DNA from 3 places in the Streptomyces sp. NPDC020801 genome. Region 3 is predicted to be linked to each of the others. Evidence: predicted binding sites of a transcription regulator. Region 3 holds the regulator's gene; each other region holds the start of a gene.
What was found. Region 3 encodes HrcA, which represses chaperone genes, less so after heat shock. Its sites were predicted from a motif close to TTNGCACTCNGNNNNNCNGAGTGCNAA; they were not measured.

Region 1 (9,927 bases), on a different contig from region 3:
GCAGCCGTCCTCTACGCCGGCGACGACCTCGGTGATCTCCCGGCCTTCGCCGCGGTCGACAAACTCCGCTCGGACGGAGTACCGGGCGTACTCGTGTGCAGCGGCAGCACAGAGGTGACGGAGCTGTCGGAGAAGGCCGATCTGGTGGTGGACGGCCCTGCAGGGGTGGTGGCGCTGCTGAGGACGCTGGCGGACCAGCTGCGGTAACCCGCTCAGCCGGGCACCCGCGCACCCGCACTGCCGCGCACCCCCGCACCCGCTCGGCCGCGTACCACCGCACCCGCTCGGCCGCGCACCCCCGCACCCGCACTGCCGCGCACCCTCACAGCCTGCGGGCACGCGCGCCCGCAGGCTGTCCCATCCCCGCAGCGAACCCCAGGGGGCGCCCTTCAGCCGGCGGCCGGCCTCCCCAGCTCCTCCAGCTGATCCAGGAACCACTGGGCCGGCGGCAGCGCGGTGGCGGCTTCCGCCAGCCGCTTGGACCGCTCCACCCGCTCGGGCCCCGCCATGCTCAACGCCTCGTGCAGCGCCTCCGCCGTCCCCACCACGTCGAACGGATTCACCACCAGCGCGTCGTCCCCCAGTTCCGCACAGGCCCCCGCCTCCCGCGACAGCACCAGCGCGCACCCCGCGTCGGAGACGACCGGCACCTCCTTGGCGACCAGGTTCATCCCGTCCCGGATGGGATTGACCAGCGCCACGTCCGCGATCCGGTAGGCCGCAAGTGACCGTGCGAAGTCGTCCTTGACGTGGAGCACGACCGGCGTCCACCCGGGCGTCCCGTAATGCCCGTTGATCTCCTCCGCCAGCCGCTGCACCTCGGCGGTGTAGTCCCGGTAGACCGCGAGATCCTGCCGTGAGGGATACGCGAACGCGACGTGCACCACCCGCTCGCGCCACTCCGGCCGGTCCTCGAGCAACTGCCGGTACGCGAGCAGTCCCCGCACGATGTTCTTGGACAGCTCGGTCCGGTCCACCCGGACGATCGTCTTCCGCACCCCGCCGTCCGGCCCCGCGCCGATCTCCTCGCGCAGCGCGGCCATCCGCTCGAAGACGTCGGCCTGATGCGACCGCTCCCGCAGGAAGTCGGCGTCCGCGCCGAGCCCGTGCACCCCGATCATGGTGCCCCCGAGCCCGCCCACGAGCGCCTCGCAGCACCCGGTGAACGCGTCCGCCCACCGCCGGGTCAGGAATCCCAGCCGGTCGGCGCCCAGCATCCCGCGCAGCACCTGCTCGGCGATGTCGTCGGGGAGCATCCGGAAGTAGTCCACCGGCGCCCACGGCGTGTGCGAGAAGTGCCCGATCCGCACATCCGGCCGGAAGTCGCGCAGCATCCCCGGGACCAGCGTCAGGTGGTAGTCCTGCACCACCACGGCCGCGCCCTCGGCCGCCTCCTCCGCCAGCGCCTCGGCGAAGGCCAGGTTGTACGCCTCGTACGACGCCCACCGGTGCCGGAACTCCGCGTCGAAGACCGGCTCCAGCGGCGTCTGGTAGAGCATGTGGTGGACGAACCACAGCACCGAGTTGGCGATGCCGTTGTAGGCGTCGGCGAAGACGCCGGCGTCGATGTCGAGCATCCGTACCTGCTGCCCGCCGGTCGCCTCGGAGGGCAGCCGGCGGCCGCCCTCGAAGCGGCGTACCGCCTCGCGGTCGGCGTCGTTCAGCGCGGCGCACACCCACACCGCGCCCGCGTCCGGACCGATCGCTGACAGCCCGGAGACCAGCCCTCCGCCGCCGCGTCTGGCGTGGAGCGAGCCGTCCGGGCGTACCTCGTACGAGACCGGGCCGCGATTGGACGCGACCAGCACCTCGGCGCCGTGCGTTGAAGCCATGGTCCTCAACCTAGCCCGGCCCGGAAACGCTCAAACGTACGGTTCCGCTTCGTAGCGGGCCGTATACGACGAGGCCGGGGTTTTACGCCACCTTCCGGGATGCATACTCCGCGATCTCGGTCATCGGCGGCCGTTCCTCGGTGTCCACCGAGTACGTGCGCGGCTCGAAGCCGTCCTGCCCGCGCTCGAACTGGGTGAGGCAGGGACGGACGAGGTGGCCGCGGGCCAGCCGCAGCTGGGCGGTCCGGTAGATCGCGGCGGCCATCCGGCCCAGCGCCTGCCCGTCCTGATGCCGGTGTTTGCGCACGCCGACGTCCACCTGGGCGAGCGCGTCCAGGCCGACCAGGTGCAGGGCGTCGACCAGCATCCCCAGCTCGACGCCGTAGCCGACGGGGAACGGCAGCTGCTCCAGCAGCGAGCGGCGGGCCGCGTACTCGCCGCCGAGCGGCTGCACGAAGCCGGCCAGCTGCGGCCAGTGCATGTTGAGCAGTGGGCGTGCCATCAGCTCCGTGACCCGTCCGCCCTGCCCGGCCGCGGTCGTGCCCGGGGCGCGCCCGTCGGACACGGTGAGCGGGCGGTCGTACATGGCCTTGACCAGTTGCACGTCCGGCTCGGTGAGCAGCGGGCCCACGATCCCGGTGACGAAGTCGGAGGAGAACTCCTTCAGGTCGGCGTCGACGAAGCAGATGACGTCCCCGCGGGTGACGAGCAGGGAGCGCCACAGGACCTCGCCCTTGCCGGGCACCGCCGGCAGGCGCGGCAGGATCTCGTCGCGGTGCATCACCCGGGCGCCCGCGGCGGCGGCCACCTCGGAGGTGCGGTCGGTGGAGCCGGAGTCGACCACGACGATCTCGTCGACGAGCGGCACCTGGTCCATGAGGTCGTGGCGGATCACGGCGACGATGTCGCCGACCGTCTCCTCCTCGTTCAGGGCGGGCAGCACGACGGAGACCGACTGACCGGTGCGCTGCTTGGCGGCCAGGATCTGGTGGAGCGGGCGATCGGTCACGGACCAGGAGCGGGTGGCCAGCCAGCGCTCGACTTCTTCCAGCACAGTCAGCGGCTCCTCACTGTTGTCTCGCGGTTCGGACGACTATCTCAACTGTCCTGGCCTTCGGTTACAGTCTTGAACAACGCGGATGACCATCGCATGTCGGGGGTCGCCGCCGCTCAACAACCGCATACAGCTCATCCAGAGGGGCAGAGGGACACGGCCCGATGAAGCCCCGGCAACCCTCCAGCCGGTTCTCGTAGACCACCGTTGATCGTCCAGTCGTGGATCAGCGTCGACGGTCACCGCGAGGCTCCCGGCTAGGGAAGGTGCCAAATCCGTCTCACGGCGAGATGCGTCGTGAGGAAGATGAGGAGAAAGGGCCTCGCCTCCATGGCTGTGCAGACTGTTGCAAGCAGCACCGACTCCACCGTAGACCTCGGTCCCGCCGCGGCGCTGAGCTGCCGCGAGTGCGGCCATCGCGTGCCCCTCGGCCCGGTCTTCGCCTGCGAGGAGTGTTTCGGCCCGCTGGAGATCGCCTACGACTTCTCGGCCTACGACGCCGAGGAACTGCGCAAGAGGATCGAGGCGGGCCCCGCGAACATCTGGCGCTACGCGCCACTGCTGCCGGTCCCCGCGGACGTGGCGACCAAGCCGAACCTGAACCCGGGCTGGACCCAGCTCGTCCAGGCCGACCACCTCGCCCGCGAGCTCGGCGTCGACGCCGGCAAGCTCTTCGTCAAGGACGACTCCGGCAACCCGACGCACTCCTTCAAGGACCGGGTGGTCGCCCAGGCGCTGGAGGCGGCGCGCGCGTTCGGCTTCACCACCCTGTCCTGCTCCTCCACCGGCAACCTCGCCGGTGCCGTCGGCGCGGCGGCCGCCCGGGCCGGCTTGCGCTCCTGTGTGTTCATCCCGCACGACCTGGAGCAGGGCAAGGTCGTCATGGCCGCGGTCTACGGCGGCGAGCTCGTCGGCATCGAGGGCAACTACGACGACGTGAACCGCTTCTGCTCCGAGCTGATCGGCGACCCGGCCGGCGAGGGCTGGGGCTTTGTCAACGTCAACCTGCGGCCGTACTACGCCGAGGGCTCCAAGACGCTGGCGTACGAGATCTGCGAGCAGCTCGGCTGGCGGCTGCCGGACCAGATCGTCGTCCCGATCGCCTCCGGCTCGCAGCTCACCAAGGTCGACAAGGGCCTGCAGGAGCTGATCAAGCTCGGTCTGGTCGAGGACCGGCCGTACAAGATCTTCGGCGCCCAGGCCGAGGGCTGCTCGCCGGTGTCCACCGCCTTCAAGGCCGGGCACGACGTGGTCCGGCCGCAGAAGCCGAACACCATCGCCAAGTCGCTGGCGATCGGCAACCCGGCAGACGGCCCCTACGTCCTGGACATCGCCCGCCGCACGGGCGGCGCGGTGGAGGACGTGACGGACGAGCAGGTCGTGGACGCGATCAAGCTGCTGGCGCGGACCGAGGGCATCTTCGCGGAGACGGCGGGCGGGGTGACGGTCGGCGTGACGAAGAAGCTGATCGAGGCCGGCCTGCTCGACCCGACGAAGACCACCGTCGTCCTCAACACCGGCGACGGCCTGAAGACCCTGGACGCCGTCGCGGGCACGGGGCTCACCGCGACCATCCGCCCCAGCCTGGAGTCGTTCCGGGAAGCCGGTCTGGCGTAGACCGTCGCGCTGCGGGCCGATGGGCCGGTCGCGCAGCTTCCCCGGGCGCGCGGTTTCCCCGCGCCCCTGGGGCGTTGCCCAGCCGTATCCGCGAGACACCACCGGAGGTTTCACCGCATGAGCGTGACCGTTCGCATCCCCACCATCCTGCGCACCTACACGGGCGGGCAGGCCGAGGTGAGCGCCGAGGGCGCGACCCTCGCCGAGGTCATCTCCGACCTGGAGAAGAACCACACCGGCATCGCCGCCCGCGTTCTTGACGACCAGGGCAAGCTGCGCCGCTTCGTCAACGTCTACGTCAACGACGACGACGTCCGCTTCGAACAGGGCCTTCAGACCGCCACCCCGGACGGTGCGGGCGTCTCCATCATCCCGGCGGTCGCCGGCGGCTGATCATTACCATCGGTAACATCCGTTACGCAGAGTTCATCGAATTGCCCCCTCCGTAAGAGAAGCGGAGGGGGCAATTCCGTGTGATTGAGCGCGGTACAGTTGGGGAACGCGCTCCTGATCTCGGGGTCACGGGCCCTGGATTCCTGCCGCGGGCCCGACAAGAAGTAGCCAAAGTGCGAGGGCATTTCGCGGCATTTGTCTTGTTTGCGGGGCCCGACTTGCCCTGAATTCAGGTGAATTCTCACCACATTCCGGACCGTGTGCGTCCAGAATTCTCGTCCGATTGACCTGTTGCAGACGGCAGTTGGACAGATACATTCAGCCGCGGTCGACGCGTTCCGGCGCACACCCCCATTCCACGGGGGGTGAGGTCTGACCCGGGTCCGCGAAGTGTGGATCTGTGCAAGGGCCAGTAATAGGGGAGTTAGGCATGGCTCAGGGCACCGTCAAGTGGTTCAACGCGGAGAAGGGGTACGGCTTCATCGCGGTCGACGGTGGTGCGGACGTCTTCGTCCACTACAGCGCGATCCAGATGGACGGCTACCGCACGCTGGAAGAGGGCCAGCGGGTCGAGTTCGAGATCTCGCAGGGCCAGAAGGGTCCGCAGGCCGACATGGTCCGCGTCACGGCCTGAATCGCGCGACCACCGCAAGCAATCTTCTTCTTTCGAAGGGCTCGCACCTCCGCTGGGGTGCGGGCCCTTCGGCGTGTCCGGCCGCCACCTGCTCCGGCGCCGGCCGCCGCCGCGGCGTACCCGTGTTCGCGCCCGGCTGAGTCGCCTGCCGGACCCCCCGGAGGCGCTTGCACTCGATGGGGTCGAGTGCTAATCATTGGCGTTAGCACTCTGAAGGTGAGAGTGACAACGAAGGACCGGGTCGGTGAGGCCCGCAGGCCGGGTGGGGCAAGGAACCACAAGGCCGGCGAGCCGTCCGTCGCGGGCGCGGGCGCGGTCCGAAGGAATCACCCCCAGTCCTGGAGGGACCACTTCACATGGCCAAGATCATCGCGTTCGACGAGGAGGCGCGGCGCGGCCTCGAGCGCGGCATGAACCAGCTCGCGGACGCCGTCAAGGTGACCCTCGGCCCCAAGGGCCGCAACGTCGTCCTCGAGAAGAAGTGGGGCGCCCCCACGATCACCAACGACGGCGTCTCCATCGCCAAGGAGATCGAGCTCGAGGACCCGTACGAGAAGATCGGCGCCGAGCTGGTCAAGGAAGTCGCCAAGAAGACGGACGACGTCGCCGGTGACGGTACGACCACCGCGACCGTGCTCGCCCAGGCGCTGGTCCGCGAGGGTCTGCGCAACGTGGCCGCCGGTGCCAACCCGATGGCCCTGAAGCGCGGCATCGAGAAGGCCGTCGAGGCCGTCTCCGCCGCCCTGCTCGACCAGGCCAAGGAGGTCGAGACCAAGGAGCAGATCGCCTCCACCGCCTCCATCTCCGCCGCCGACACCCAGATCGGCGAGCTGATCGCCGAGGCCATGGACAAGGTCGGCAAGGAAGGCGTCATCACCGTCGAGGAGTCGCAGACCTTCGGTCTGGAGCTCGAGCTCACCGAGGGCATGCGCTTCGACAAGGGCTACATCTCCGCCTACTTCGCGACCGACATGGAGCGCATGGAGGCGTCGCTCGAGGACCCGTACATCCTCATCGCCAACTCCAAGATCTCCTCGGTCAAGGACCTGCTCCCGCTCCTGGAGAAGGTCATGCAGTCGGGCAAGCCGCTGCTGATCATCGCCGAGGACGTCGAGGGCGAGGCCCTGTCGACCCTGGTCGTCAACAAGATCCGCGGCACCTTCAAGTCCGTCGCCGTCAAGGCCCCGGGCTTCGGTGACCGCCGCAAGGCCATGCTCGGCGACATCGCCATCCTCACGGGCGGCGAGGTCATCTCCGAGGAGGTCGGCCTCAAGCTGGAGAACGCGTCCCTGGACCTCCTGGGCCGCGCCCGCAAGGTCGTCATCACCAAGGACGAGACCACCATCGTCGACGGCGCCGGCTCCGCCGAGCAGGTCGCGGGCCGGGTGAACCAGATCCGCGCCGAGATCGAGAACAGCGACTCCGACTACGACCGCGAGAAGCTGCAGGAGCGCCTGGCGAAGCTCGCCGGCGGTGTCGCGGTCATCAAGGCCGGTGCCGCCACCGAGGTGGAGCTCAAGGAGCGCAAGCACCGCATCGAGGACGCCGTGCGCAACGCCAAGGCGGCCGTCGAGGAGGGCATCGTCGCCGGTGGTGGCGTGGCCCTGCTGCAGGCCTCCCAGGTGTTCGAGAAGCTGGAGCTCGAGGGCGACGAGGCGACCGGCGCCAACGCCGTGAAGCTGGCCCTGGAGGCCCCGCTGAAGCAGATCGCCGTCAACGGTGGTCTCGAGGGCGGCGTCGTCGTGGAGAAGGTGCGCAACCTGGCCGTCGGCCACGGTCTGAACGCCGCCACCGGCGAGTACGTCGACATGATCGCCGAGGGCATCATCGACCCGGCGAAGGTGACCCGTTCCGCGCTGCAGAACGCCGCCTCCATCGCCGCGCTGTTCCTCACCACCGAGGCCGTCATCGCCGACAAGCCGGAGAAGGCCGCCGCGCCGGCCGGCGGCGGCATGCCGGGCGGTGACATGGACTTCTGATCCTTCCGAGGATCGGATCCGTCCTGCACGTACCGAGGGCGGCACCTCCTGCTGATGCAGGAGGTGCCGCCCTCGGGTGTTTCAGTCGGCGTATCGCTTGAGCGGCTCGGTGTCGAGGGTGATGCTCACGGGGGTGGGACATCCACGGTGGCGCCCCAGGGGCAGGACCGGGACTGCTGGTAGCGGCCGTCCCTGGGCTCGCTGTAGACGACGACCGTGGCGTTGTCCCGGTCGATGAGGAGGTAGACGGGGATGTCGACCCCCGCCTAGCCGACGGGAAGCGGACAGGGGTGTATTGGGGCGGGCGGGGGAGCGTTCACCCCTGCATGCGCCGCAGAGACCGCCCGGGAGGACCTCCGGAGGCCCGGGGCGATCGGGTGATCCAGCGTGAGCCTCCGCCCGAGTCCGCCGCTGCCACGCACTCCCTCCCCCGGCGCAAGTGGCCCGCGCGGTGCCGTGAGGCGCTGAGGCGTGTTCCCGCTCACAACTGCGCGGCGGTGGAATGGCGTGGCGGACGGCACAGTTGCCACCACTGCACAGTGCATGCGCGTGCACATACCATTTGGTATCCGATCCGCTCTGCCGAGGAGACCTCCACGTGACCGCCACCGCCTCCGAGTCCGCCTCCCGCGCGGCACAGATCCTGTCCCGTCCCGTCACGCTGAACGGCCTGACCGTTCCCAACCGGATCGTGATGGCGCCGATGACGCGCATGTTCTCGCCGGGCGGCATCCCGGGCGAGGACGTGCTGTCGTACTACGCCCGCCGCGCCGCCGCGGGTGTCGGCCTGATCGTCACCGAGGGCACGTACGTGGGACACGACTCGGCCGGTGAGAGCAGCCGGGTGCCCCGGTTCCACGGGGAGGAGCAGCTCGCGGGCTGGGCGAAGGTCGCCGAGGCCGTGCACGCGGCGGGCGGCACGATCGTGCCGCAGCTGTGGCACATCGGCATGGTCCGCAAGCCGGGCCGGCCGCCGTTCGCGGACGCGCCGCCGGTCGGCCCCTCCGGGCTGCGCATCGGCGAGTCCGAGGTCACCGGCAAGGCGATGACGCAGACGGACGTGGACGACGTCATCGGCGCCTTCGCCGAGGCGGCCGCGGCGGCCGAGCGCATCGGCTTCGACGGTGTGGAGCTGCACGGCGCCCACGGCTACCTGCTCGACCAGTTCCTCTGGGCGGGCACCAACCGCCGCACCGACGCCTACGGCGGCGACCCGGTGGCCCGTAGCAAGTTCGCGGCGGAGATCGTGGCGGCGGTGCGCGCGGCCGTCTCGCCCGCCTTCCCCGTCATCTTCCGCTACTCCCAGTGGAAGCAGGAGGCCTACGACGCCCGGCTCGCCGAGACCCCCGAGGAGCTGGAGGCGATCCTGGCCCCGCTCGCCGCGGCCGGCGTGGACGTCTTCCACGCCTCCACCCGCCGCTACTGGCTCCCGGAGTTCGAGGGCTCGGACCTCAACCTCGCGGGCTGGACGAAGAAGCTGACCGGCAAGCAGGTCATCACCGTCGGTTCGGTCGGCCTGGACGGCGACTTCATCAAGGCCTTCATGGGCGAGGGCGCGGCGATCGGCAGCCTGGACAACCTGCTGGACCGCATGGAGCGCGACGAGTTCGACCTGGTGGCCGTGGGGCGCGCGCTGCTCCAGGACCCCGAGTGGGCGGCGAAGGTGCTGGGCGACCGCTTCGAGGAGCTGAAGCCGTACGACGCGGCGGCGCTGAAGACGCTGAGCTGACGCACGGGACCGAGAGGTCCGCGATCGGGGCGGTGCCCGGCGGGGGGCGGGCACCGCCCACGGCCGGCGTGGTGGCGGGGCCGGTGCCGGCGTGCCGGCCCCGCTCGGCCACCCGGTCCGGACCCTGCGCGCCGCCCTCCGGGAACGGCTTTTCGCACCGTCCTCGCGGTCGGCGCCTAAAGGTTGCCCATCGGCTCGATGTCGACCCGCACGGGGTTGCCCCAGATCCGCACCACCTCGTAGTCGGTGAACTCGTGCACCAGCCGGTAGGCCATCGCGGCGCGCGGGGCCCGGCGCTGGGCGTTGATGAACGACTCGGCCTCGCGCCGGTCCCGGCGCGGGGTGCCGCACAACTGCCACTCCCGTCCGTTCCACAGCTCCGGCAGCCAGCGCTGCTGGGGCTGCGGCCGGTCCCCGCGCACGCCGTAGCGGGAGGGGGCGCGGTCGGCGGGCTCGGCGGCCGGGCGGGCGTACGACGCATAGGCGTCGTCGACCTCGGAGCGGCGGGCGGCCCGCCGCCGGGTTTCGCAGAGCAGACAGAGGTCGGGGGCGCTCTCGTCCACGGGCCCCTGGGGGTGCTCCCGGCAGCGGGTCGCGGGCGCGGCCGTGGTGACGGTCTCGTCCAGCAGCTCCAGGGCACGCCGGAGATCCGCCTTGACCTCGTGCAGCTTGGCGTCGGGCGTGTCGGC
Region 2 (9,927 bases), on a different contig from region 3:
CGACCTGCTGATCAACAACGCGGGCTTCGGCAACAAGGGCCGCTACCTCGACGTGCCGATGGCCGACGAGCTCAAGATGCTCAAGGTGCACATCGAGGCGGTGCTGCGGCTGACGTCGGCGGCGACGGAGGCGATGCGCGAGCGCGGCCGTGGCGGGGTCGTGAACGTGGCGTCGGTGGCCGCCTTCGTGCCGCGCGGCACCTACGGGGCGTCGAAGGCGTGGGTCGTGCAGTTCACGCAGGGCGCGGCGCGGGACCTGGCCGGCACCGGTGTACGCCTGATGGCGCTGTGCCCCGGCTTCGTGCGCACCGAGTTCCACCAGCGCGCCGGGATGGGCACGGACAACATCCCGAACTGGATGTGGCTGGACGCGGACAAACTGGTCGCGGCGGCCCTGGCGGACCTGGCCCGCGGCAGGACCCTGTCGATCCCGGACCCTCGCTACAAGGCGCTGATGGGCCTGGTGAAGGTGACACCGCGCGGCCTGCTGGGCGGCATCACGTCGAAGACCGGGCGCAAGTACGGACCGCAGTGAAGGTACGGAGCCGGCGCTACGGAGGTGACGTCGTCGCCCCGGTGGGAAAATGGCCCTGACGGAAGCCGGACCAGGGGGGCCGGAGGCGGCGTCATGACCTTTGTACAGCTCATCGAGTGCAGGACGAGCCGGTTCGACGAGATGAACCGGCTGATGGACACCTGGGTCGAGCAGACCAGGGGAAAGCGGACCGCCTCGCACGCGGTGGTCGGCAAGGACCGCTCGGACGGTGCGCACATCGTCGAGATGGTGGAGTTCCCGTCGTACGAGGAGGCGATGCGGAACTCGAAACTCCCGGAGACCGACGAGATCTTCCGGAGCATGGTCGCCCTGTGCGACGAGACGCCCACGTTCACCGACCTGGACGTGGTACGGGACGAGCCGTTGTACGCGGTGACCGCGCGGCGGCTCTTCGAGACCCTGGCGACGGCGGGCGACCTGCCGCCGCTCAACGATCTGCTGGACGAGGACGTGCACAGCCACGACCCGGTCAACCCGCAGGACACGATCGGCCTGGACGCCGTCTGCGGCGAGTACCGGATGTGGCGGAACGCCTTCGCCTTCACGTTCACGATCGAGGACCTGATCGCCCAGGGCGAGAGGGTGTGCGCCCGCTGGACCTGGAACGCCACCCACAAGGGCGACTTCCTGGGCATCGCGCCCACCGGGAAGCAGGTCACCATGACCGGCACGACGATCATCCGCTTCGCCGGCAGCGGCAAGATCGCCGAGACCTGGTGGCAGCACGACCAGCTGGGCCTGCTGCAGCAGCTGGGAGCGCTGGACGAGCTGGAGAACTGAATGCGGTAACGGCACGGCGAAGGCCCGGCCCCCTTCGGCAGGGGGACGGGCCTCGGTGTTTGCCGAAGTACGTCAGTACGTACGTCAGTACATACGTCAGTGCGCGTGGCCGTGGCCGTGGCCCGCGGCGGCCGGCTCTTCCTCTTCCTTCTTCTCGACGACCAGGGTCTCGGTCGTCAGGAGGAGGGAGGCGATGGAGGCGGCGTTCTCCAGGGCGGAGCGGGTGACCTTGACCGGGTCGATGACACCGGCCTTGATCAGGTCGCCGTACTCGCCGGTGGCGGCGTTGTAGCCGCTGCCCTTCTCCAGCTCGGCCACCTTGGAGACGATGACGTAACCCTCGAGGCCGGCGTTCTCGGCGATCCAGCGCAGCGGCTCGACGGCGGCCTTGCGGACCACGGAGACACCCGTGGCCTCGTCGCCGGTCTTGCCGAGGTTGCCCTCGAGCACCTTCACGGCGTGGACGAGCGCGGAGCCACCACCGGAGACGATGCCCTCCTCGACCGCGGCGCGGGTCGCGGAGATGGCGTCCTCCAGACGGTGCTTCTTCTCCTTCAGCTCCACCTCGGTGGCGGCGCCGACCTTGATCACGCACACGCCGCCGGCCAGCTTCGCGAGGCGCTCCTGGAGCTTCTCGCGGTCCCAGTCGGAGTCGGTGTTCTCGATCTCGGCCTTGATCTGGGCGATGCGGCCCTCCACCTCCTCCTTCTTGCCGGCGCCGTCGACGATCGTGGTGTCGTCCTTGGTGACGGTGACGCGGCGGGCGGAGCCGAGGACGTCCGGGCCGACCTGGTCGAGCTTGAGGCCGACCTCCTCGGAGATGACGGTGGCACCGGTGAGGACGGCCATGTCCTGCAGCATCGCCTTGCGGCGGTCGCCGAAGCCGGGGGCCTTGACGGCGGTGGCGTTGAAGGTGCCGCGGATCTTGTTGACGACCAGGGTCGACAGGGCCTCGCCCTCGACGTCCTCGGCGATGATCAGCAGCGGCTTCGAGGAGTTCGCCTGGATGATCTTCTCGAGGAGCGGGAGCAGGTCCGTGATCGCGGAGATCTTGCCCTGGTGGATCAGGATGTACGGGTCGTCGAGGACGGCCTCCATACGCTCCTGGTCCGTCACGAAGTACGGCGACAGGTAGCCCTTGTCGAAGGCCATGCCCTCGGTGAAGTCCAGCTCCAGACCGAAGGTGTTGGACTCCTCGACGGTGATGACACCGTCCTTGCCGACCTTGTCCATCGCCTCGGCGATGAGCTCGCCGACCTGCTGGTCCTGCGCGGACAGCGCGGCCACGGCGGCGATGTCGGACTTCTCGTCGATCGGGCGGGCCGAGGCGTGCAGGTCCTCGGAGACGGCCTTGACCGCGGCGTCGATGCCCTTCTTCAGGGCGGCCGGAGAGGCACCGGCGGCGACGTTCTTCAGGCCCTCGCGTACCAGCGCCTGGGCGAGCACGGTGGCGGTGGTGGTGCCGTCACCCGCGATGTCGTTGGTCTTGGTCGCCACCTCCTTCACCAGCTGGGCACCGAGGTTCTCGTACGGGTCCTCGATCTCGACCTCGCGGGCGATGGTGACGCCGTCGTTGGTGATGGTCGGGGCGCCGAACTTCTTGTCGATGACGACGTTGCGGCCCTTGGGGCCGATCGTCACCTTGACCGTGTCGGCAAGCTTGTTGACGCCGCGCTCGAGGGCGCGACGGGCGTCCTCGTCGAACTTCAGGATCTTCGCCATGGCAGCGGGAGCCCTCTCGGAAATCTGGGTGAAAAAGACGCTGCGCCCCGGGCGCCCGGCTTCTTATCGGTCGCGGGGGCCAGGGGCGCAGCTCAAAGCAGGAGTGCTTCGAAGTGAATTACTTCTCGATGATCGCGAGCACGTCGCGGGCCGAGAGAACGAGGTACTCCTCGTTGTTGTACTTCACCTCGGTGCCGCCGTACTTGCTGTAGAGCACGACGTCGCCGACCTTGACGTCGAGCGGAAGGCGGTTGCCGTCCTCGAAGCGGCCCGGGCCCACGGCCAGGACGACGCCCTCCTGGGGCTTCTCCTTGGCAGTGTCCGGAATGACCAGGCCCGAGGCCGTGGTCTGCTCGGCGTCCAGCGGCTGGACCACGATGCGGTCCTCGAGCGGCTTGATGGCAACCTTGGAGCTGGCGGTCGTCACGATCCGACCTCCCCCTTCGGAGATCTCACGGGGTTAACTGTCTGAGGTGGCGACCAGGTCGATCCGTCGTCGCGGGTGCCGGACCTGCCCGTCGCTGTGTTGGCACTCTCCAGGGAGGAGTGCCAGACCCGAGACTATGACCGTCGTTAGCACTCGGTCAAGCGGAGTGCCAATTGCCTGCGGCGCGTCGGCGGTGGCTTCGTTCCGATGCACGTCCACGCAAGGCGCCGTGCGGCATGGCGGACCCCGGACGGACTGTTGATGCGAACCCACTTCCGTAGCACCGTACATACATGCGTTCTCGTCCCGACTCCGCCGACGCCGTCACCGGTGGCCTGCTGCTCCTGCTCGTGCTGGTGGCGGACGTGACGGCCGGGATGCTGGTCGTCATCGTGCTGGCCGTGCGCGGGCTGAGCAGGATGGACGTGCCCGGCGGCGACACGTCCGGACCGCCGCTCGTCGACTGGGTTCCGCTGTTCTGCTACTGCGGTTTCGCGCTGGCGGCCGGGGTGGCCGGGGTCCTGCTGGTGCGGGGCGGCAACCGGTTCACCGGGGCCGTGCAGCTGGCGCTCGCCCTCGTCGTGGCGGGCGCCGCGCTGGGGGCGTGGCGCGACGCGCAGGCCCATTCCCACTTCCCCTCCACTCCCCCGTCCGACCGGCTGGTCAACGCCTCGCACGTGTCAGGGGGGTCCCGGGTGCCCCAGGCGTCAGAGGTGACGCAGGTGTCAGAGGTGACGCACGTGTCACAAGTGGCACAGGTGGCGCGAGCGGCACATGCAGCGCATGCGGCGCAGGTGTCAGAGGTAGTCCTGCAGCCGGCCCACCGTCAGGTCCGCCTCCTGGACGCGGCGCAGCAGCCGCACGGTGCGTTCACACAGGGTCGGGCCGTCCAGGTCGTCGTCGTCCGAGGCGACCAGGAGGATGTCGCCGGGACGTAGGGCGTGGCGGCCGTGGGCGAAGTGCAGGTCGGTGTCCTGCATCGAGGCGCGCCACAGGACGACCGCCGAGACCCCGCAGTCGGCGGCGGCGCGCAGCGTGGTGCGGTCGTACGAGCCGTAGGGCGGCCGGAAGAGGCGGGCGCGGACGCCGAAGCGGGCGCGGAGCTTGTCCCGCTGACCGCAGATCTCGGCGCGCTGGCCGGCGTAGGGCAGGCCGCGCAGCGCGGGGTGGTCCAGGGTGTGGTTCTGCAGGTCGGCGCCGACCGACCGCAGACGCGCGAAGTGCCCGTACCCCGGTCCGACGACACTGTCCGTGAGGAACATACTGACCGGAAGCCGCAGGTCACGGACCATGTCGACGAACCGCGGATCCTTCTGGGCCCCGTCGTCGTAGGTGAGGAAGACGACCTTGTCGGCGGTCCGGACGTGGTCCACGACCGGGGGCAGGCCCGGTTCCGGGGCGCCGGAGGGAAGCCCGAGCGGACGGACCGACGGCCGCCCCGGCGGCGCGGGCAGCGGCGCCGTGAGGCCCCAGCGCCGGTACGGCTGCACGGCGGCCGGGTTCGCCGGCCGCACCCGCTGCGCCGCCTTCCGGCCCAGTCGCTCGATCGGGTCCACCGACTGTGCGCAGCCGGTGAGGAGCGCGGCCGCGAGCAGGCCCGCGGCCGTGCGTCGCAGCCGCGGCCTCACAGGTAGTCCTCCAGCCGGGCCACGGCGTACCCCTCGGCCGTGACCTTGTTCAGGAACCGGCGCATGTCGTCGACCATCGTGCCGTTCCAGTCGTCGCGGCCCCGGAAGTGCGTGAGGACGATGTCGCCGCGGCGCATCCGCTGGTCGTCCTCGCGGTACTCCCAGTGGTCGACGTAGACCTCCTCGTTCCAGATCGGCGCGTACTGGATGCCGCAGGACTTGGCGGCGCGCAGGGTGTCCTGGTTGTAGTTGCCGTAGGGCGGGCGGAAGACCTTCGGGCGCTTGCCGAACTGCTTCTGCATGATGTCCTGCATGTCGCAGATCTCGTGCCTCTGCTCCTCGTAGGACAGACCGGGCAGGTAGGGGTGGTGCAGGGTGTGGTTGTTGAGGGTGATTCCGGAGGCCTGCATCTTCCGGAAGTAGCCGTAGTCGTCCTTGATCAGGTAGTTGCTGAGGAAGGCCGTGTACGGGATCTTCAGGTCGCTCATCATGCGCAGGAACGCGGGGTCCTTCTCCGAGCCGTCGTCGATGGTGAGGAAGACGATCTTCTCCTTGGTGGGGATCGTGGTGAAGACCGGGGGCAGGTTCCAGTCCTCCTGGTGACCCACCTCGAAGCCCTCGCGGGCAGTGATCATCGGCTTGGTTGCGGGCGGCGGCGGGGGCGTCAGCGGAACCTGCTCGAGCCCCCAGCGCCTGGCGGCGGCCGCCCGGGCCTGGTACGAGCCCGTCAGCCGGTTGGCATAGGAGTCGAGGGCGCGGGCCGGGGGTGCCTGGAGGCGCTGCTGGCCCTGGGCCGGGCGGACCGGCGCGGCGGGCTGCGCGCAGGCGGAGGCGAGGGCGGCGACGGCGAGCCCGGCGAGTGCGGCGCGGACACCGGGCTTCCGGAGTCCGCGCTGTCCCCGGACTCCCTGCTTCATCCGATACGCGACCTTTTTGTCATTTTGTACTACTACTCTCATGGCGCCGGATCCTCGCAGGCCGCCGCCGGGAACCCGCGACGACACCGCGGCCGGAAGCACACCATCCACCGACCGGCCCAATGAGCCGGTGCACCACCGGCCGACCGACAATGAACCGGTGACCGAACCGCTCCACGCCTTCGCCTCGCTGCTCACCCCCGAGGGCCGCGCCCTCCTGGACGAGGTGCGCGACACCGGCCCCGCCGGCGAACTCGCCGTCGCCACCCGGCTGCGCCGTGAACACCCCGCCGAACTGGTGTCGGCGGCGCTCGGCCAGGCCCGGCTGCGGCAGCGGGCGGCGGCGAAGGTCGGGGACGAGGACGCGCGGCGGATGTTCTTCACGCCGAACGGGGTCGAGCAGTCCACGCGGGCGACCGTGGCGGCGTACCGGGCGCGGCGGCTGCGCGAACTCGGCGTGTCCTGTCTGGCCGACCTGTGCTGCGGGATCGGCGGCGACGCGATCGCCCTGGCCCGCGCCGGGATCCGCGTCCTCGCCGTGGACCGGGACCCGCTGACGGCGGCCGTGGCACGGGCGAACGCCGAGGCCCTGGGGCTCGCCGGCCTGATCGAGGTACGGGAGGCGGACGTCATGGACGTCGACACCGCCTCCTACGACGCCGTGTTCGTGGACCCGGCACGCCGGGGCGTCAGACAGGGAGGGGCCGCGCAAAGCGCGTCGGTGCGGGGCGGTGGCCGGACGACGGGCGGGCGGATCTTCGACCCCGAGGCGTACTCGCCCCCGCTGTCCTGGGCCGTCGGCGCGGCCCTCGCCGCACCGCACGCCGCCCTGAAGATCGCGCCGGGCGTCCCGCACGAGGCGATCCCGCCGCAGGCCGAGGCCGAGTGGATCTCCGACGGCGGGGACGTGAAGGAGGCGGTGCTGTGGTTCGGCACCGAACCGGGGCTGGTGCGGGCGACCCTGCTTCCCGGCCCCCACACCCTGCGCGGCCGCGGCCTGGCCGATCCCCGGGTCCGCCCGCCGGGCCGCTACCTCTACGAGCCCGACGGCGCCGTCATCCGCGCCCACCTGGTCGCCGAGGTCGCCGCCGGCCTCGACGGCGGCGGACTGATCGACGAGACCATCGCCTACGTCACCGCGGACGAACTGTGCCCCACCCCGTACGCCACCGCCTACGAGATCACCGACCGGCTCCCCTTCAACGTCAAGAAGCTCAAGGCGCTGCTGCGCGAACGGCAGGTCGGCATCCTCACGGTCAAGAAGAGAGGCTCGGCGGTCGAGCCGGAGGAACTGCGCCGCAAGGTCCTGCCCAAGCCGCACGGGACCGGCTCCACGACGGTCTTCCTCACCCGGGTCGCCGGGGCCCCGACGATGCTGCTGGGAAACCCCGCCTAGTGCCGTGGCCGGAAAGGACTGCAGGAAGGCTCGCGGCGTCCGGTGCGGTGCATCGCAGGGCGGAGCATCGCCCGCGTACTGCGGATGTACTCGGGTGATGCGACAACGCGGCGAGGTGCCGTGCCGGGCGTCGCGAGCCGGTGAACCTTTCCGGCCACAGCACCAGCCTGCCCCCGCTACGACACCTCCGAGGCGCGCCGCAGCAGCAACTGCCGTTCCCGTTCGTTGCGGGTGAGGGACGCGGCGCGTTCGAGCTCCGCGCGGGCCTCCGCCGTACGGCCGAGGCGGGCCAGCAGGTCGGCGCGCACGCTGGGCAGCAGGTGGTAGTCGCGCAGGGCGGGTTCGGCGGCGAGGGCGTCGACGAGTTCCAGGGCGGGCCCCGGCCCCTCGGCCATCGACACGGCCACCGCGCGGTTGAGCTCGACGACCGGGGAGGGGGCGCGGGCCGCGAGCAGGCCGTAGAGGGTGGCGATGACGGGCCAGTCGGTCTCCTCGTAGGTGTACGCGTGCGCGTGGCAGGCGGCGATGGCGGCCTGGAGGGCGTACGGCCCCGGGGCGCCGCCGGTGGCGTCGGCGCGGGCGAGGGCGGTGACGCCGCGGGCGATGAGCATGCGGTTCCAGCGGCGGCGGTTCTGGTCCCTCAGGAGGACCGGCGTGCCGTCCGGACCGGTGCGTGCGGCGGCGCGGGACGCCTGGAACTCCAGCAGGGCGGTCAGTCCGTGCACCTCCGGTTCCTTCGGCATCAGGCCGGTCAGCAGGCGGGCCAGCCGCAGCGCGTCCTCGCACAGGGCGGGGCGCAGCCAGTCGTCGCCGGCCGTGGCGGCGTAACCCTCGTTGAAGATCAGGTAGATGACGTCCAGGACCGAGCCGAGGCGGGCCTCGCGGTCGGGGCCGCAGGGCACTTCGAAGGCGACGTTCCGCGTCGCCAGCGTCCGTTTGGCGCGCACGATGCGCTGGGCGACCGTCGCCTCGGGGACGAGGAACGCGCGGGCGATCTCGGCCGTGGTCAGGCCGCCGAGCAGCCGCAGGGTGAGTGCCGTGCGGGCCTCGGGGGACAGCACGGGGTGGCAGGTGGTGAAGACCAGGCGGAGCAGGTCGTCGTCGATGTCGTCCGGGGCGGGAGGCTCCGCGTACGGGGCCGCGGCCGCCGTGGTCTCAAGGTCGCGGCCGATCTCCGCGAGCTTGCGGGCGTAGTTCTCCCGGCGGCGGACCAGGTCGACGGCGCGCCGCCGGGCGGTGGTCATGAGCCAGGCGCCGGGGTTGTCCGGCACCCCGTCCCCGGGCCACTGCTCCAGCGCCGCGACCAGCGCGTCCTGAGTGAGCTCCTCCGCGATGCCGACGTCCCGCACGATCCGGGCGACGGCGGCGACGACCCGGGGCGACTCGAGCCGGAAGACGGTCTCCAGGGCCCCGGTCATCCGGGCGGGCGGCTGGGTGGGCTGCTGTTCCACAGCCCACCATGCAACACCTCCGGCGGCCGCCGGCCAAGCGGGGCTCAGCCCTCGGCGATCTCCCGCACCTCGCAGGTCACCGTCCAGTGCTCCTCGTGGGTCTTCACGAACCGCTTGGTCCACTCCAGGGCCTCGTCCATGTCCTTGCACTGCATCAGTGCATAGCCGCCGATGACCTCCTTGGACTCGGTGAAGGGCCCGTCCGTCACGGTGAGGTTCCCGCCCGCCCAGTGGACCCGCTTGCCCTGGCTCTGCGGGGTCAGCCCCGCGGTGTCCAGCATGACCCCCGCCTTGGTGATCTCCTCGATCAGCTCGCCCATCCGCTGCATCAGCTCGGGGCTGGGGCCCTCCGGCGGCGCGGTGGTCTCGTCGACGTGCACGATCGTCAGGTAACGCGGCATGGTGACTCCCAAAGGGCCGGCCGGCGGGGCCTCTCCCCGCCGCTCACCACTGCGTCGAGCGGCGGACACCGGAATCGACACGCTCGCCGGAATTCCCCGGAGATTTTTTCCGGGGGGTTGTTCTCGCAGGGTCACCTCGTCGACGCCCGCAGCCTGCTCGCCGCCGGCCCGTTCGCGGTCCCGCATCGGCCCCGCCCGGCGAGTCCGGGTCGGCACTCCCCCCTGGAAACTTCCATATTCAACGACCTTCGGGTGCGTTCGGACACGCGTCCTCGGAAGTCCCGAAGGCGCCGAAGGCGCGAGAGTCACGGCGCCGGCGGCGCCGTGCTGCTGCGCACCACCAGACTCCTCGCCGGCTCCATCCGGGCCGTGGCCCGCCGCCCGGCCGAGCAGTCGGCGGTGCTCCTGTCGGACCCCGGCGGCGTGCTCCCCCTGTCCCCCGGCGCCCGGATCGCGGTGGTCGGCCCGAGGGCGGCGGACGCCCTGGCGATGCTCGGCTGCTACTCCTTCCCCTCCCACGTGGGCACCCAGCACCCGGACGTCCCGGCGGGCATCGAGATCCCGACCCTGCTGGAGGCCCTGCGCGTGGAACTCCCCGACGCGAAGGTGACGTTCGCCGAGGGCTGCGGCGTACTGGACCCGGACACCT
Region 3 (9,927 bases):
ACCCGGTGACGTGCGCGCCTTCGTCGACGGGGCCCGGTGCCGCGGACCGCTGCGGGAAGCCGGGGAGACGCGTTGCCGGGAGCTGTTCGCGGGCGCCGCGCTCAGCCGCGCAGCAGCAGCCACTCCTGGAGTTCGACGAGATTGCCCTCCGGGTCCTTGAGGTGGGCGACGCGCATACGGTCCGTCATGGGGGCCGGGCCGTGCAGCAGGGTCGCGCCGCGGGCGGTGATCTCGGCGCAGTAGGCGTCGAGGTCGTCGACGCGCAACACCACCAGCGAGCGGTGCCCGGTGGCCTCTTCGCCCAGCTCGCCCAGTACCCCGGCCATCATCTCCCGGTCCTGCAGGGCGATGCCCGCGGACCCGGTGGCGGGGCTGAACTTCTCGTAGGGCCCCTGCTCGGCCCCCGACTGCGGCTTGAGGCCGAGGACTTCGGCGTAGAAGCGGTAGCAGGCGGCGAAGTCGTTGACGAGCAGACGGACTTGGGCGAGTTCCACGGCGTCCCCCTACGGATCGGGACCGGCGGGTCAGGACCAGCGGCCGGTGCGGCCCAGGAGCAGGGCGGCGGCCGCCGTCCCGGCGGTCGATGTACGCAGCACCGTACGCCCGAGGACGTACGCCCTGGCACCCGCGTCCCGGAACTGCGCCAGCTCCTCCGGGGAGACACCGCCCTCGGGACCGACGACCAGCACGATCTCGCCCTCGGCGGGGAGCTCGGCGGCGGCCAGGGGTTCCTCGCCGCTCTCGTGGAGGACGGCGGCGAAGTCGGCCTCGGCGAGAAGTGCGGCAACCTGCTTGGTCGTCGCCGCGTCCGCGACCTCGGGGAAGCGGACCCGGCGGGACTGCTTGCCGGCCTCGCGCGCGGTCGAGCGCCACTTGCCGAGCGCCTTCAGGCCGCGCTCGCCCTTCCACTGCGTGATGCAGCGGGACGCGGCCCACGGGACGATCGCGTCCACGCCGACCTCGGTCATGGTCTCGACGGCCAGCTCGCCCCGGTCGCCCTTGGGAAGGGCCTGGACGACGGTGATACGGGGGCTCTCCTCGGGCTCCTCGGACATCGTGTCGATACGGACGATCAGCCGGTCCTTGCCCTCCGTGCCGGTCACCCGGCACTCGGCCCACCGCCCGGCACCGTCGGTCAGCACGACCCGCTCGCCGGGCTGCAGCCGCTTCACCGAGACGGCGTGCCGCCCCTCGGGACCGTCTAGCACGAACTCCTCGCCCGCTCCGCCCAGTCGGCCGACGACGAACACCGGTGCCGTCATCGCGCGTCACCTCCGAACGAGGGGAGGGCGGACAACGCTGCCCTCGCCGCGTCGAGTTCGGCCGCCAGCACCTGCACCAGCTGCCCGGCGGGCAGCTCGCGGGCCATCCGGTGCCCCTGGCCCGCCCACAGCGCCATGCCCTGCGCATCGCCCGCCTTGGCGGCCGCCATGCGCAGCGGGGCGGCGAGATGGTGCACCTCCGGGTAGGCGGCGGGCGCGTACCGGCCGTGCTCGCGCATGAAACGGTTGACCAGTCCGCGGGCCGGCCGTCCGGAGAACGCCCGCGTCAGCTCCGTACGCGGGAACATCGGGTCGGTCAGCGCCTGCTTGTGCAGGATGTGCGCGCCGGACTCGGGGGTGGTGAGGAACGCCGTGCCCAGCTGGGCGGCGCTCGCGCCGGCGGCGAGCACGGCGGCGATCTGGCTGCCGCGCATGATGCCGCCGGCGGCCACGATCGGCAGGTTCACCGCCTCACGGATCTGCGCGACGAGCGAGAGCACGCCGATGCCGGCGCCGTCGTTCTCCGGCAGGTCACGGTGGGTGCCCTGGTGGCCGCCCGCCTCCACGCCCTGGGCGATCACCGCGTCCGCGCCCGACCGCTGCACGGCGAGTGCCTCCTCGGCGGTGGTCGCCGTGACCAGGATGGTGGTGCCGGCGCGGTGCAGGGAGTCGACGACCTCACGGGTGGGGGCGCCGAAGTGGAAGGACACCACCGGGACCGGGTCGTCGAGGAGCACGGCGAGCTTGGCGTCGTAGCCGTCATCACGTCCGCGGTCCGGGTCGCCGAGCTCGGTCTCGTACCAGGTGGCCTCGCCGGTCAGCTGCTGGGCGTAGAGGTCGACGGCGCCCGACTCCGCGTGCTCGGGCTGCGGCATGAAGACGTTCACGCCGAAGGCGTGTCCGGTCAGCCCGCGCAGCTGCTTGATCTCCTGGTACATGCCGTCGGCCGTCTTGTAACCGGCGGCGAGGAATCCCAGCCCGCCGGCGTCGGACACCGCGGCGGCGAGCTGCGGCCCGGAGGGACCGCCCGCCATCGGAGCCTGCACGATCGGGTGCGGGAAGAGATCGGTCAGTGCGGAGGACATGACCGCATGTTGTCACGTCCTCCGGACAGGTCCGAACCCGGCCGACCTCTGGCACACGCCGGGAGGCAGCCACTGTCCCAGCGGCTGCCTCCCGGCCCGGGACTCGCCTCAGCGGCCGTTGAACGCGTCCTTCAACCGTGAGAACAACCCCTGCTGACCGGGCCGACTGTGCCCTCCCGGGGGCCGACCCCCGGACCCCCAGCCGGACAACCCACTCGCCTCAGCGGCCGTTGAACGCGTCCTTCAACCGTGAGAACAACCCCTGCTGACCGGGCTGGAACTGCCCCTGTGGCCGCTCCTCGCCGCGCAGCTTGGCCAGCTCGCGCAGCAGCCGCTCCTGCTCGGGGTCGAGCTTGGTCGGGGTCTGCACCTCGACGTGGACGATGAGGTCGCCCCGGCCGCCACCGCGCAGGTGCGTGACGCCCCGGCCGTGCAGCGGGATCGACTGGCCGGACTGGGTGCCCGGGCGGATGTCGACCTCCTCCAGGCCGTCCAGGGTCTCCAGCGGCACCTTGGTGCCGAGGGACGCCGCGGTCATCGGGATGGTGACCGTGCAGTGCAGGTCGTCGCCGCGCCGCTGGAAGGTCTGGTGCGGCAGCTCGTGGATCTCCACGTAGAGGTCGCCGGCGGGGCCGCCACCGGGGCCGACCTCGCCCTCGCCCGCGAGCTGGATACGGGTGCCGTTGTCCACACCGGCCGGGATCTTCACCGTCAGGGTGCGGCGCGCACGGATGCGGCCGTCGCCCGCGCACTCCGGGCACGGGGTGGGCACCACGGTGCCGAAGCCCTGGCACTGGGGACAGGGGCGGGAGGTCATGACCTGGCCCAGGAAGGACCGGGTGACCTGGGAGACCTCGCCGCGGCCGCGGCACATGTCACAGGTCTGGGCGGTGGTGCCCGGGGCGGCGCCCTCGCCGTTGCAGGTGTTGCAGACGACGGCCGTGTCGACCTGGATGTCCTTCGTCGTGCCGAAGGCCGCCTCGTCCAGCTCGACCTCGAGCCGGATCATCGCGTCCTGGCCCCGGCGCGTGCGCGAGCGCGGCCCGCGCTGCGAGGCGGTGCCGAAGAACGCGTCCATGATGTCGGAGAAGTTGCCGAACGCCCCGGCCCCGAAGCCGCCCGCGCCACCGCCGCCGGCCTGCGAGAGCGGGTCGCCGCCAAGGTCGTAGACCTGCTTCTTCTGCGGGTCCGACAGCACCTCGTAGGCGGCGTTGATCTCCTTGAACCGCTCCTGGGTCTTCGGATCGGGGTTGACGTCCGGGTGCAGCTCGCGCGCGAGCCGCCGGAAGGCCTTCTTGATCTCTTCCTGCGACGCGTCGCGGCGCACGCCGAGAACGGCGTAGTAGTCCGTGGCCACCTACGACTCCGCCAGGATCTGTCCGACGTACCGTGCCACTGCGCGTACCGCTCCCATCGTTCCCGGGTAGTCCATGCGGGTCGGTCCGACCACGCCGAGCTTGGCCACTGCCTCGCCGCCCGAACCGTAGCCCACCGACACGATGGACGTGGAGTTGAGTCCTTCGTGGGCGTTCTCGTGACCGATGCGCACGGTCATGCCCGGATCCTGTGTCTCGCCGAGCAGCTTCAGCAGGACGACCTGCTCCTCCAGCGCCTCCAGGACGGGCCGGATGGTGAGCGGGAAGTCGTGCCCGAAGCGGGTGAGATTGGCGGTGCCGCCGATCATCAGCCGCTCCTCGTTCTCCTCGACGAGGGTCTCGAGGAGGGTGGACAGCACCGTGGCGACCGTACCGCGGTCCTCGATGTCGAAGGCATCGGGCAGGTCCTCCACCAGCTGCGGGACGTCCGTGAAGCGGCGGCCCGCGACCCGGCTGTTCAGCCGTGCCCGCAGATCCGCGAGCGAGGTCTCCCCGAACGGCTCCGGGCAGTCGACCATCCGCTGCTCGACCCGGCCGGTGTCCGTGATCAGCACGAGCATCACCCTTGCGGGCGCCAGCGACAGCAGCTCCACGTGCCGCACGGTGGAACGGGTCAGCGACGGGTACTGCACCACGGCGACCTGCCGGGTCAGCTGCGCGAGCAGCCGCACCGTACGGGCCACCACGTCGTCGAGGTCGACGGCGCCGTCCAGGAAGTTCTGGATGGCGCGCCGCTCCGGCGCGGTCATCGGCTTGACCCCGGCCAGCTTGTCGACGAAGAGCCGGTACCCCTTGTCGGTGGGGATGCGGCCCGCGCTGGTGTGCGGCTGGGCGATGTAGCCGTCGTCCTCCAGCGCGGCCATGTCGTTGCGGACCGTGGCCGGGGAGACGCCCAGGCTGTGCCGTTCGGTGAGGGCCTTGGAACCAACCGGCTCCTCGGTGCCGACGTAGTCCTGGACGATGGCGCGCAGCACCTGAAGCCTTCGCTCACTGAGCATCGCGCACACCTCCAGAGTCGTCCCTCGGCTCCCCGCCTGGCACTCGGCGCATACGAGTGCCAGCTCTACGCGGCCCAGTGTACGGCCGAGGGGTACACCGGCGGCAAGGCTGGTCCGGGGAAGACCGGGTCCCGTCGCCGCCCGGCGGGCGGGGGATCGGTGACAGGGCCTAGCGTCGCGGTATGACGGTGACTTGGGAAGAGCTGGGCTGGGAGCCGTTGGCCGGCGGGGTCGGCCGGGTCCGGCTTCCGGTGTGGGACTGCACGGCCGGACTGGTCCTCGGGAAGGGCTCGGCCCTGCTCGTCGACGCGGGGTCGAGTCTCGAGGAGGGTGCGCTGTTGCGCGCGCAGGCGCGGGAGTTCGCCGGTGGCCCTGTGACGCTTCTCGCGCTGACGCACCCGCACTTCGACCACGTCTTCGGGGCGGCGCGGTTCCCGGAGGCCGAGGTGTTCGCCGCCGAGGGGTCGTACGCCGTGTTCGACGACGAGCGCGCGCGTGCGGAGCTGTGCGCGGACGCGGTGGCCAACGGGCTCCAGGCTCAGGCGGCGGACGAGGCGGTGGCGGCCCTGCCGCGCCGGCCCGGCCGCGAGGTCTCCGGCCGGCTCGCCCTCGCCCTGGACGGCGGCCCGGAGGTGCTGCTGGCGAACGTGGGTCCGGGCCACACCGCGCACGACCTCGCGGTGGTGGTGCGGGGTGACCGGCCCGTGGTGTTCTGCGGCGACCTGGTCGAGGAGTCCGGCGAGCCCCAGGCGGGCCCCGACGCCGTGCCGTCCCACTGGCCCGCCGCCCTGGACCGGCTGCTGGAGCTGGGCGGCGAGGACGCTCTGTACGTCCCCGGTCACGGAGCGGTGGTGGACGCGGCCTTCGTCCGGGCCCAGCGCGACGCCCTGGCGGAACACTTCGGCGTGTCGGGCTGATCGGCTCCGGGGTTGTCCATATCGTCACTCGAATGCGCCCACCGGTCTCCCGCCACCGCCCTTCCGACGAGGGCCCTCCGGGCCCGCGCCACCGTTCGTACTCCCCCGACCTGACCCCTCCCTGGAAGAAGTCCGGGCCCGTTCCGGAGGTCCGGGCCGAGCCCGGTCTGGTCGTCGAGGAGCCCGCCACCGGCTTCTGCGGTGCGGTGATCCGCTGCGAGGCGGGCACGGTGACCCTGGAGGACCGCTTCGGCAAGCACCGGGTGTTCCCGCTCCAGCCGCGCGGCTTCCTGCTGGAGGGCCGGGTGGTGACGCTGGTGAAGCCGTCGCCGGGTCCGGTAGGTCCCACCCGTACGGCATCCGGTTCGGTGGCCGTCCCCGGGCCACGCGCGCGCGTGGCCCGCGCCGGGCGCATCTATGTGGAGGGCCGGCACGACGCCGAACTGGTCGAGCGGGTGTGGGGCGACGACCTGCGCATCGAGGGCGTGGTCGTGGAGTACCTGGAGGGCGTCGACGACCTGCCGTCGATCGTCGAGGAGTTCGCGCCCGGCCCGGACGCCCGCCTCGGCGTCCTGGTCGACCATCTGGTCCCGGGCACCAAGGAGTGGCGCATCGCCGAGTCGGTGACCAGCGAGCACGCCCTGGTGGTCGGTCACCCCTACATCGACATCTGGGAGGCCGTGAAGCCCTCCTCCCTGGGCATCGAGTCCTGGCCCCGCGTCCCCCACGGCCAGGACTGGAAGACGGGCGTGTGCCGGGCCCTGGGCTGGCCGGAGAACACGGGGGCCGCCTGGCAGCGGATCCTGTCCCGGGTGCGGTCGTACAAGGACCTGGAACCGGAGCTGCTGGGCCGGGTGGAGGAGCTGATCGACTTCGTGACGGGGCCGGCGTAGCGCCGGCCGCGCTCAGTCCACCAGGTCCCGCACCACCGCGTCTGCCAGCAGCCGCCCGCGCAGGGTGAGCACTGCGCGTCCCGCCTGGTACGGCCCCTGCTCCAGCAGGCCCTCGGCCAGCGCGCGCCGGGACGCGGCGAGGCCCTCTTCGCGGAGCAGGGAGAGCGGCACCCCCTCCCGCAGCCGCAGCTCCAGCAGAATCCGCTCCACCCTGCGGTCCTCGTCCGTGAGGAGCTCCCGCCCGGCCCCCGGGGAGCGGCCATCGGCGAGGGCCGCGGCGTAAGCCCCCGGGTGCTTGACGTTCCACCAGCGCACGCCGCCCACGTGGCTGTGCGCGCCGGGGCCCGCGCCCCACCAGTCGGCGCCGCGCCAGTACAGCTCGTTGTGCAGACAGCGGCCGGATTCCGACGTCGCCCAGTTGGAGACCTCGTACCAGTCGAAGCCCGCCGCGGACAGCGTCTCCTCCGCGATCAGGTAACGGTCGGCGTGCACGTCGTCGTCCGTCATGGGGACCTCGCCGCGGCGGATGCGCCGGGCGAGCTGCGTGCCCTCCTCGACGATCAGGGCATACGCGGAGACGTGGTCGGGGCCGGCGCCGAGGGCCGCGTCCAATGAGGCCCGCCAGTCGTCGTCGGACTCGCCGGGGGTGCCGTAGATCAGGTCGAGGTTGACGTGCTCGAAGCCGGCCGCGCGGGCCTCGGCCACGCAGGCCTCGGGACGGCCGGGCGTGTGCGTGCGGTCCAGAACCCTCAGCACGTGCTGCCGGGCGCTCTGCATGCCGAAGGAGATCCGGTTGAAGCCACCCTCCCTGAGCGCCGTCAGATACGCCGGGTCGACCGACTCGGGGTTGGCCTCCGTCGTGACCTCGGCGTCCGCCGCCAGGCCGAACTCCTCGCGGATCGCACCCAGCATCCGCACCAGGTCGCCGGCGGCCAGCAGCGTGGGCGTACCGCCGCCGACGAAGACCGTGCGGACCTCGCGCGGGTCGTCGCCGAGGACCTTGCGGGCGAGGCGGACCTCCTCGGCCAGGGTCCCGGCGTAGTTGTCGCGGGAGGCGAGCACGCCGCCGGTGCCGCGCAGCTCGGTGGCGGTGTAGGTGTTGAAGTCGCAGTAGCCGCAGCGGGTCGCGCAGTAGGGGACGTGCAGGTAGAACCCGAGGGGCCGGCCGGCCGCCCCGGCGAGCGCCCGCGCGGGCAGCGCGCCGTCGCCGGGGACGGGCTCGCCGTCGGGGAGTGCGGAAGGCATGCCCTCCATTGTCCAGCACCGGCCGGGGAAACCATTCGCCGGCCGTCGGCGGGTGGTGCGGCGGCTATTCGGCCTGGAGCACCAGCAGGGCGAGGTCGTCCTCCGGCGGCCCGTCCCCGAACTCGTGCACCAGCCGCTGGATGCGCTCGGCGATCGGTTCCGCGTCAAGCCCGGCGCACCCGGCCAGGGCCGCGGCCAGCCCGTCGGCGTCGTCGAACTGGCGGGAGCCCGAACGCCGCTCGGTGACCCCGTCGGTGACGCACAGCAGGCTGTCGCCGGGTTCGAGCGCGAAGGTGTCGCAGGTGTACGTCTCGTCCTCGATCACCCCGAGCAGGGTCTGCGGCCGCCCGGCGGTACGCACGTCGCCCTCGCGTCCGAGGACCAGCGGCAGCGGGTGGCCGGCCGAGGCGAGGGTGCAGCGGACGCCGCCGTCGAAGGGGGCGAGCTCGCCGTAGAGGAGGGACAGGAAGCGGGTCTGGGGGCCCTCGCCAGGGGCCGGGGTGCGGCCGCCGGCGGCCACCAGGACGCGGGCGGCGGCGTCGGCGGCCTCGGTGGCATCGTCGAGGAGGAGCTGGTTGAGGCGGTCGAGGACGTCCGCCACGCCATAGCCCTCGCGGGCCAGCAGGCGCAGCCAGGGCCGGGCCAGCCCGATGACGACGGCGGCCTCGGGGCCCTTGCCCTGGACGTCGCCCACGGCGAAGCACCAGCGGCCGTCGCCCGCCGGGAAGAGGTCGTAGAAGTCCCCGCTCGGGCCGCCCTTGTCGCACGGCTCGTAGACGAGGGCGCTGCGCATGCCGGGGATCTCGGCGACGGCGCCGGGCAGCAGGCCGCGCTGGAGGACGGCGCTGATGGTGGCCTGGCGGGCGTACTGCCGGGCCGCGCCGATGGCGAGCGCGACCCGGCGGCCGAGGTCCTCCACCAGGCCGGTGATCTCGTCGGGGAAGCGGAGCAGCCCGGCCCGGCCGATGACCAGCGTGCCCAGCGGCCGGCCGCCGGCGACCAGACGGTAGGCGAGCGCGGAGCCGTCCACCGCGTGCGGGCCGAGGGCCTGGCCGGGCCAGGGGTAGGGCACGGGCCCCGACTGCACGTCGTCGGGCGGGCGCGGCGGGTCCTTCTCCAGGGCCCGGCGCAGTTCCTCGATGCGGTTCTCGCTGCCGTGCCAGACGCGGGCGAGGCTTGGCCCGGCGGCGCCGGTGCCGTCGGGACGGCCGCCCCCGCTTCCGCCCCCGCTCCAGCGGGGTGATCCCCACCGGCCCGTGGACTCGTCCTCCAGCCACACCGCGCACCAGTCGGCCAGCCGGGGCACGATCAGCTGCCCGGTGAGCGCGGCGACCAGGTCCTCGTCGAGCTGTCCCGCCAGCAGGTCGGAGGCCTCGGCGAGGAAGGACAGCGCGCCGCGCCCCAGCCACTCCCGGTCCCGCTCGGCGCGCTGCGGCTCGGGCGCGAGGATCCCGGCGACGCCGAGGCCGCGTTCCGCGCCGTACGCCTCCGTCCCCTCGTCCGCCGTTCTCCCCTCGGCGGGCAGCCGCGCCCACACCGTCTTCGCGCCGGCCCGGTAGGTGATGCCCCAGGCCTCGCAGAGCGCGGCGACCAGGCGCAGGCCGCGGCCGTAATCCGCGGGCTCGTACGACGGCTCGGTGCCGTGGTCGCGGGGTGCGCGCGAGGGGTGGTGGTCGCAGACCTCGACGAGGCACGCGCCGGTGCCCGGCTCCAGCCGGCAGATCAGCTCGACGTCGGTGCCGGCGTGCACGACGGCGTTGGTGACCAGTTCGCTGACGACGACCACGGCGTCGTCGGCCAGACGGCCGGGAAGGACCGCCCCGAGGGCCGCCCACTGGGTGAACGCCGCGCGCACGCGGGCACGGGCCGAACCCGGCGCGAGGGAGCTTCCGGGCAGGGTCGCGCGCACCTCCGTGTGCGCCTCGGCGCACGGGTGCGCGGGCACGGGCGCATCACAGGCGTGCGCGGGCACCTCATGGGCGTGCGCGGGCACATCGGAGGCGGGGGAGACGGTCTCCCGTTGCGTCGGAATGGCCCCCATCTTCAGCTCCCCGAGCGGTCCGGACGAATCGGCTGGATCGATGCTGGATCGACGCCCACAGGGTGACAGACCGGCCGCGCCCATAAGCACTGAGTTACCGAACTGGGCAG

Region 1: groL (chaperonin GroEL) is a predicted target of HrcA. The motif match lies at 5,697-5,723, and genes of this name have one in related genera.
Region 2: groES (co-chaperone GroES) is a predicted target of HrcA. The motif match lies at 3,632-3,658, and genes of this name have one in related genera.

What each region holds. Positions count from the first base shown of each region.
Region 1 is NZ_JBIRST010000009.1:160,137-170,063, reverse strand. It holds gene otsB (trehalose-phosphatase) at 1-207, shown strand, start outside; gene ACH4UM_RS20480 (trehalose-6-phosphate synthase) at 390-1,832, opposite strand; gene ACH4UM_RS20475 (glucosyl-3-phosphoglycerate synthase) at 1,915-2,886, opposite strand; SAM riboswitch class I at 3,018-3,199, shown strand; gene thrC (threonine synthase) at 3,217-4,503, shown strand; gene ACH4UM_RS20465 (MoaD/ThiS family protein) at 4,621-4,896, shown strand; gene ACH4UM_RS20460 (cold-shock protein) at 5,327-5,530, shown strand; gene groL (chaperonin GroEL) at 5,887-7,509, shown strand; gene ACH4UM_RS20450 (NADH:flavin oxidoreductase) at 8,108-9,238, shown strand; gene ACH4UM_RS20445 (hypothetical protein) at 9,415-9,927, opposite strand, start outside.
Region 2 is NZ_JBIRST010000001.1:262,886-272,812, reverse strand. It holds gene ACH4UM_RS01385 (SDR family NAD(P)-dependent oxidoreductase) at 1-535, shown strand, start outside; gene ACH4UM_RS01380 (ester cyclase) at 629-1,336, shown strand; gene groL (chaperonin GroEL) at 1,433-3,058, opposite strand; gene groES (co-chaperone GroES) at 3,177-3,485, opposite strand; gene ACH4UM_RS01365 (polysaccharide deacetylase family protein) at 4,283-5,113, opposite strand; gene ACH4UM_RS01360 (polysaccharide deacetylase family protein) at 5,110-6,030, opposite strand; gene ACH4UM_RS01355 (methyltransferase domain-containing protein) at 6,191-7,426, shown strand; gene ACH4UM_RS01350 (RNA polymerase sigma factor) at 7,603-8,844, opposite strand; gene ACH4UM_RS01345 (YciI family protein) at 8,922-9,278, opposite strand; partial or broken gene ACH4UM_RS01340 (glycoside hydrolase family 3 C-terminal domain-containing protein) at 9,642-9,927, shown strand, end outside.
Region 3 is NZ_JBIRST010000002.1:539,380-549,306, forward strand. It holds gene ACH4UM_RS07325 (VOC family protein) at 102-494, opposite strand; gene ACH4UM_RS07330 (16S rRNA (uracil(1498)-N(3))-methyltransferase) at 525-1,262, opposite strand; gene ACH4UM_RS07335 (nitronate monooxygenase) at 1,259-2,347, opposite strand; gene dnaJ (molecular chaperone DnaJ) at 2,568-3,704, opposite strand; gene hrcA (heat-inducible transcriptional repressor HrcA) at 3,705-4,721, opposite strand; gene ACH4UM_RS07350 (MBL fold metallo-hydrolase) at 4,904-5,638, shown strand; gene ACH4UM_RS07355 (DUF3097 domain-containing protein) at 5,671-6,531, shown strand; gene hemW (radical SAM family heme chaperone HemW) at 6,544-7,776, opposite strand; gene ACH4UM_RS07365 (SpoIIE family protein phosphatase) at 7,841-9,817, opposite strand.